2 regions of the Enterobacter sp. E14S genome follow, and region 2 is predicted to be linked to the other one. Evidence: predicted binding sites of a transcription regulator. Region 2 holds the regulator's gene; the other holds the start of a gene.
What was found. The regulator PurR, encoded in region 2, represses purine synthesis genes. The targets are predictions, from matches to a motif close to CANGCAAACGTTTGCNTG.

Region 1 (3,505 bases), on a different contig from region 2:
TCGTCATGGGTGATGGCCTCCACCGGACAGTTAAACAGCTGCGCACAGCCGACCTTAGCGGCAAGATCGATCCAGGTTTTGATCGCCGTTTCACAATGCAGCACGCCGGAGTGGGCTTCAAAGAGGCCGATGTAATCGTCCGGGACGGTAATTTCAGGCCAGCGCGCGGTAATGCCCGTCGCGTCCAGCTTCTCGACATCCAGATTAAAGGCTTTTGCGCTGCGCTCGACGCCGGCGAGAAAATCAGAATGAGCAGGGCCAAGGTTGATGACGCCGGTACGCTCGAAAATACGCTCTTCGGTCTGTGTCGCCAGTTCATCCCACAGCGTCTGGGCGCGAAGCACCAGCGGCACATAGCGCTCGCCTTCTCCATACGCATGGCGCATGAGACGGGTATCGCCATGATGGCTACCCTCCGAATGAGGAGGAAGGTGGGCATCGATCATCAGGACCTTCAGACCTGCCTGTGTTGCGTAATAACCGGCGGCGGAACCCACGGAGCCGCTACCAATAATGATTAAGTCGTATCTCATATGCATCTCGTAAACTGATGTTTTGTTAGCAGAGTAATTAACAACGCGGGGTTAGACAAGGGAGAAATAAATAAGGCACCGCGAGGGTGCCTGTTGAGAGAAAAGTGGGCATAAGCTTAGTGCCGTTTATACTCATTTTCCTGATAGTCGCCAGATTCTATTTTTGCAATACCTGCCTCTAAAATAGAAATAAACTGACGGGCGACGTCTGTTGTTAGCCACAGCGTCTGTCCAACTTCCGCTTCTTCACGGTTGAGTTGATTCGGGGTCTGGTAGTGCAAACGCAGCATCAGCGCATCGTAGCTATCTACGGTACTGATATCCCAGCCAACCAGTGGATGGGTCTGGATCACTTCACTATTCTTTTCCATTATAACCCCCTTAATGCGTGTTAGAAGACAACGGCTCTGAGGTTCAATGCATGTTTTTCTGAAAGCATCTTCAGTATACCAAGTAATAAGGGTTCCAACGGGAAAAATAAACAGGTGGCAACACATTTTTCTGCTTTTTAGGATTGTTCGAACAATAAAACACCATCTCGTTCACGATTTTTAAAGAAGATGCCGAATTAATTTGAACTTGCAGGATTTTTAGACAAAAAAAAGCCGGGGCGACCCGGCAAAAAAACACAATGAGGGAGCAGTGTTAATCTGTGATAAACCAGTCGTCTGCGCTTTCCCACGTTTCCTGCAGGATTTCGCTGATGCGATCTTTATCTTCTTTCGCAGCACCGATGACGGAGAGGTTGTTCGCCGCGGCGTAACGCACCGTTACGGCACCCGCGTTGTCGGGAAAGGTGTTGTTAATACGGCGGGATAATTCGCCTGCCAGTGCATCAAGCGCGCCGGCAGGCAGAACAGTTGTTTTGGCTATGGTGACTTCAATACGCATAAATGCCCCCTGTGTAATATACTGTTTATTTATACAGGTATATTATCGGTTTGACAACAAGGGGCATTGATTTTTTAACGTTTTACCGTCCAGTTAACGGTTTCGCCCGCCAGGAATGGGATCAGCGTGTCATCCGTCAGCGCAATGGACTCCTCAACGTGGCTCGCTTTACGCTCCAGTTCGATGAAGGTGTCGTTGACCGGCAGGCCGTAGAAGCGCGGGCCGTTAAGGGAGCAGAACGCTTCAAAATATTCGAGCGCGTTCATCTCTTCAAAGACGGTCGCGTAGCTGGCCAGTGCCGTTGGGGCGTTGAAGCAGCCTGCACAGCCGCAGCTCGCCTCTTTGCGGTGGCGGGCGTGAGGTGCGGAATCGGTGCCAAGGAACGCGCGGGAGAACCCGCTGGCAACCAGCTCGCGCAGCGCCTGCTGGTGGATGTTGCGCTTGAGAATAGGCAGACAGTACAGGTGAGGACGCACCCCGCCCACCAGCATGTGGTTACGGTTAAACATCAGGTGCTGTGGCGTAATGGTCGCGGCGATAAGATCGTTGCCGTCGCGCACATACTCTGCCGCGTCTTTGGTGGTGATATGCTCAAAAACCACTTTAAGCGCGGGCAGGCGCTGGCGCAGAGGCTCCATTACGGTCTCGATAAAGCGGGCTTCACGGTCGAAGATGTCAATCTCGGCATGCGTGACTTCACCGTGGACCAGCAGCGGCATGCCCAGTTTCTGCATGCGTTCCAGAACCGGCATGATGGCATCAATGCTGGTGACGCCGTGGCTGGAGTTGGTGGTGGCATTTGCCGGGTAGAGTTTCGCCGCCGTAAATACGCCTTCGTTAAACCCGCGCTCCACTTCGTTCGGATCCAGCGAGTCGGTCAGATAGCAGGTCATCAACGGGGTAAAATCGTGTCCCGCAGGAACGGCATCCAGGATGCGCTGGCGATAGGCCATCGCGGCATCGACGGTGGTGACTGGTGGAACCAGGTTAGGCATGACAATCGCGCGGCCATAAATTTCGCTGGTATAAGGCACGACGGTTTTCAGCATATCGCCATCACGCAGATGGATATGCCAGTCGTCAGGGCGGCGGATTTTAAGAACCTGGGGTTGTGCAGTCATGGAAGCTCCGGCTTGTCAGGAATCAGTCATAAGGATGGCTGTTTTTGCCGGACACAAATCATAAGCGGAAACGTTTTCGTTTGCACACTTTTCCGTAAAAAAAAGGGCGCCGCAGCGCCCTTCAGGTTAATCGGTGAAAGGAATGATAATTTCTCCCGGTTTCACCTCTATACCTTTTGCATATTTTTTCGCCAGAGCTTCACCCTTGCTTTTGTCTTCGCTTAAGACGTACGCGGGCTGCTGGTTAAAGTAGTTACGCAGCGACTGGTTCAGATAGGGCATCAGGGTTTGCAGAACCGGTGCCATCTTGTCCGGCGACACCTGCGCATCGACGACTTCCATCTCCTGCAGGAAAATCGCCCCTTTCTCTTTGTTGAAAACGGGCAGGGCCTTCAGCTTGAGCTTGATGTTGGCCTTCTGATTGCCAAAGAGTGATGACATATCGAGATCCGCATCACCGGCCAGGGTAACTTTGTTTGGCTCTTCACGTCCGATCTGGCTGGTCAGGTTCGTAAGGACGATATGCGCGTCCGCCAGTCCCGGCACGCCAATGTCTTTCGAGAAATTGTTATGTTTTTCCAGCGCCTGATTAATTTCCTGTTCACTGACGGTATATTGCGTGAGCTGGTTACAGCCAACCAGCAGGCCGCTGATAACTAATGCCGCGGCAAAGACAATTTTCTTCATAGTGTTCCTCAACGAAAAATCGGCGCTTCTGTCCTGTTACGCCAGTATGTCAGTGTGAATTGGCAGAAACCAGCAGAAAAAACTGAGAAGTGGGGCGGGAAGGGCTCCCGCCCGAGGGAAAGGCTACGCGCCAGGCTCGAGCATGCCGCTCGCGCTGCGTTTCGGGCTGAACTGCCACCACAGGGCAAGGAGCGTCATAAAGCCCACCACGCCGAGCATCATCCACGGGAGTTCGGGCTGGTTTAACGCTTTGCCAGCATCAAACAACCAGCC
Region 2 (3,505 bases):
TGAAATATAGGTGTAGAGGGTAAACATCGCCCCTGCCCCCAGCACGGTGGTGAGCAGTGCGGAGAGCACCTGCGGACGCATCAGCACCGCCAGCTCTTTACGCACTTCCGGACGTTCTCCGGCGCTTCCCTTTGGCAGGGAGAAGAACAGCGCCACCATCGCAATCACGCCCAGCCCGGCCGTCGCCAGGAAGGACATACGCCAGCCGATCGCTTCTCCCAGCCAGGTTGCCGCAGGCACCCCGCCGATATTGGCAATCGTCAGCCCCATAAACATGGTTGCCACGGCGCTCGCCTGCTTGTGTTTTGGCACCACGCTGGCAGCCACGACCGACCCCAGCCCAAAGAACGCGCCGTGGTTAAGGCTGGTCAGAATACGCGACAGCATCAATGTGGTGTAGTCCGGCGAAATGGCCGAAAGCACGTTGCCCAGGGTGAAAATCGCCATCAGGAAAATCAGCGCATTGCGGCGCGCGCGGTGCGAAAGAAGAAGCGTCATTAGCGGCGCCCCTACCATCACGCCGATAGCGTAGGCGCTGATTAACATCCCTGCCGCAGGGATAGAGACATCTACGCCCCGGGCAATAACAGGCAGTAACCCCATCGGGGAGAATTCAGTGGTGCCAATCCCAAAAGCGCCAATCGCCAGGGCCAGCAGGGGAAAATTGATTTTCATGCGTCAACTCCGGATGCCGTGTCATGTGGTGACACAGAACAAAGAAGCGGAAAGCATGACATCAATCACAAAAAATGAGAAGTTAACAAAATGGCAAAAGATTTTTGCCAGAGAAGTAACAATCCGGGGAGTCGGGAGGGAGAAGGCTCTCCCTCCGCGTAAATCAGTGCAGCGCAGCCGTCAGACCGGCCGCAACAATCAGAGCCAGCACAACAACGGTGGTGAACAGCGAAAACTTAAGATCGGAACTCATCAATTTTTCTCCTTTTAATCCCCACACGAAAAGTGAGCTTGCTCATTTTTGCACAGATTACGTCAAAAATCTTCCTGGATTTATACTGATAACCACTTTACCTCTTCCCCTTTTCATCAAGATAGGACAAAATTCCACGCTAAATTTATTAGCGTACCGGCCATTGACCCCCTCCTGACGTCCCGTGTCGTTTTCCCGGCGTGCCGCAATTCAACATTGCGAGATAAGGGTGAGAGAAGGCAAACGTTTACCTTCAGGTTTTTCAGGAGCTTAGGATATGGTCTGGAGTGACATTTAATGGCAACAATTAAAGACGTAGCAAAACGCGCAAACGTTTCCACTACAACCGTATCACATGTAATTAACAAAACCCGCTTTGTGGCGGAAGAGACGCGCAACGCCGTCTGGGCAGCGATCAAAGAGCTGCACTATTCGCCAAGTGCGGTTGCGCGTAGCCTCAAGGTTAATCACACCAAGTCCATTGGATTGCTGGCGACCAGCAGTGAAGCGGCCTATTTTGCCGAGATCATTGAAGCGGTCGAAAAGAACTGCTTCCAGAAAGGCTATACCCTGATTCTGGGCAACGCGTGGAACAGCATTGAAAAACAGCGTGCCTACCTGTCGATGATGGCGCAAAAGCGCGTTGATGGCCTGCTGGTGATGTGTTCCGAGTATCCGGAATCCGTGCTGTCGATGCTGGAAGAGTATCGCCATATTCCGATGGTGGTGATGGACTGGGGCGAAGCGCGCGCAGACTTCACCGATTCCGTTATCGATAACGCCTTTGAAGGCGGCTATATGGCCGGTCGTTATCTGATCGAACGCGGCCACCGCGAGATTGGCGTGATCCCCGGTCCGCTGGAGCGCAACACCGGCGCGGGCCGTCTGGCCGGTTTTATGAAAGCGATGGAAGAAGCGCTGATCACCGTGCCGGAAAACTGGATTGTGCAGGGCGACTTTGAGCCGGAGTCGGGCTACCGCGCGATGCAGCAGATCGTCTCCCAGCCGCACCGTCCGACCGCCGTGTTCTGCGGAGGCGACATCATGGCCATGGGCGCGCTCTGCGCTGCCGACGAGCTGGGCCTGCGCGTACCGCAGGATATTTCCGTGATTGGCTATGACAACGTGCGTAACGCGCGCTTCTTCACCCCGGCGCTGACCACCATTCACCAGCCGAAAGATTCGCTGGGCGAAACGGCCTTCAACATGCTGATGGACAGGATCGTCAACAAGCGCGAAGAGTCGCAGTCCATTGAAGTTCACCCGCGTCTTATCGAACGCCGTTCCGTAGCGGACGGTCCGTTCCGCGACTACCGTCGTTAATCGCTTTACGGGGCCAGCTACGCTGGCTCCCGTAACCATTCCCGGTTTAGCGTTTCGCTGTCTCCCAGATAATCCAGCAGCCAGGCCATCGCAGGCGAGACGTCATTTTGCTGCCAGGTGAGGCAGCAGGCCGCATCCGGGAACGGATTCTCCAGCGTCAGCTCAACCCACTCTCCGGTATCGATGCGCGGACGCGCGAAATGAACGGGCACCATCGCGACGCACAGCCCGGCGCTGAGGCACGTCGCCGACGATTCCCAGTCAGGGGCCACCACCCGCCGCTGGTTGTCCAGAAGCCAGGTGATACGCTTGGGCAATGAACGGGACGTATCCTCCAGCACCAGCGACGGCCAGTTGCGCAGCGTGTCATCGCTCAGCGGCCCTTCCATCGCCGCCAGCGGATGGTCGCTTGCCACCACGCATTTCCAGCTCAGCATTCCCATATCGCGAAAGGCGTAACGTCCCCCGACCGGGATCGCCTGCGTAGCCCCAATCGCCATCTCTGCTCTGCCGTCCGCCAGCGCATCCCAGACGCCGTTAAACACCTCCTGCGAGACCCGTAGCTCAACGTCAGAGAAATGACGGTAGAAATCGACGATCATCTGCCGGGTGCGTTCCGGCTTAACGATATTATCCACCGCGATGGAAAGATGTCCCCGCCAACCGTTAGCGATCTGCTGACACTGTTCGCGGGTGATCTGCATTTTTTTGATAACAGAACGCCCTTCCTTCAAAAACCACGCGCCTGCGGGCGTTAATTCCACATCACGATGCCGCCGTTCAAACAGCGGAACCGCCAGCCACTCCTCAAGCTGACGCACCGTGTAGCTGATTGCCGAAGGGACGCGGTGCAGCTCCTGCGCCGCACCGCTGAAGCTGCCGTTACGCGCAACGGCATCGACCACTTCAAGAGAATAATCTGACCACATTTTCTGCCTGCAAAATTTTTGAATGCACCCGCCAAATATTAGCGTTTCACAAGCGGCTTTGCACTCCCTACACTCAGCGCCAATGTATACCTGCCTCCTCAGGAGAATAAAATAATGCAACCCAGGAACGGTTTTTTAGTCTGGCTCGGCGGCTTGAGCGTGCTGGGCTTTTTGGCCACCGATATGTACCTGCCGGCGTTTGCCGCCATGCAGGAAGATTTGCAAACCCCGGCTGCCGCCATCAGCGCCAGCCTGAGTTTATTCCTCGCCGGTTTTGCTTTCGCACAGCTTCTCTGGGGACCGCTCTCGGATCGCTTTGGTCGTA

Region 1: the regulator PurR is predicted to act here: its motif matches at 2,609-2,626, upstream of pyrC (dihydroorotase).

The regions. Positions count from the first base shown of each region.
Region 1 is NZ_JBVODQ010000003.1:45,719-49,223, reverse strand. It holds gene solA (N-methyl-L-tryptophan oxidase) at 1-533, opposite strand, end outside; gene bssS (biofilm formation regulator BssS) at 650-904, opposite strand; gene dinI (DNA damage-inducible protein I) at 1,179-1,424, opposite strand; gene pyrC (dihydroorotase) at 1,499-2,545, opposite strand; gene ACZ6J2_RS08385 (lipoprotein) at 2,672-3,232, opposite strand; gene mdtH (multidrug efflux MFS transporter MdtH) at 3,356-3,505, opposite strand, start outside.
Region 2 is NZ_JBVODQ010000001.1:171,558-175,062, reverse strand. It holds gene ACZ6J2_RS00885 (MFS transporter) at 1-675, opposite strand, end outside; gene cydH (cytochrome bd-I oxidase subunit CydH) at 839-928, opposite strand; gene purR (HTH-type transcriptional repressor PurR) at 1,226-2,251, shown strand; gene punR (DNA-binding transcriptional activator PunR) at 2,269-3,180, opposite strand; gene punC (purine nucleoside transporter PunC) at 3,295-3,505, shown strand, end outside.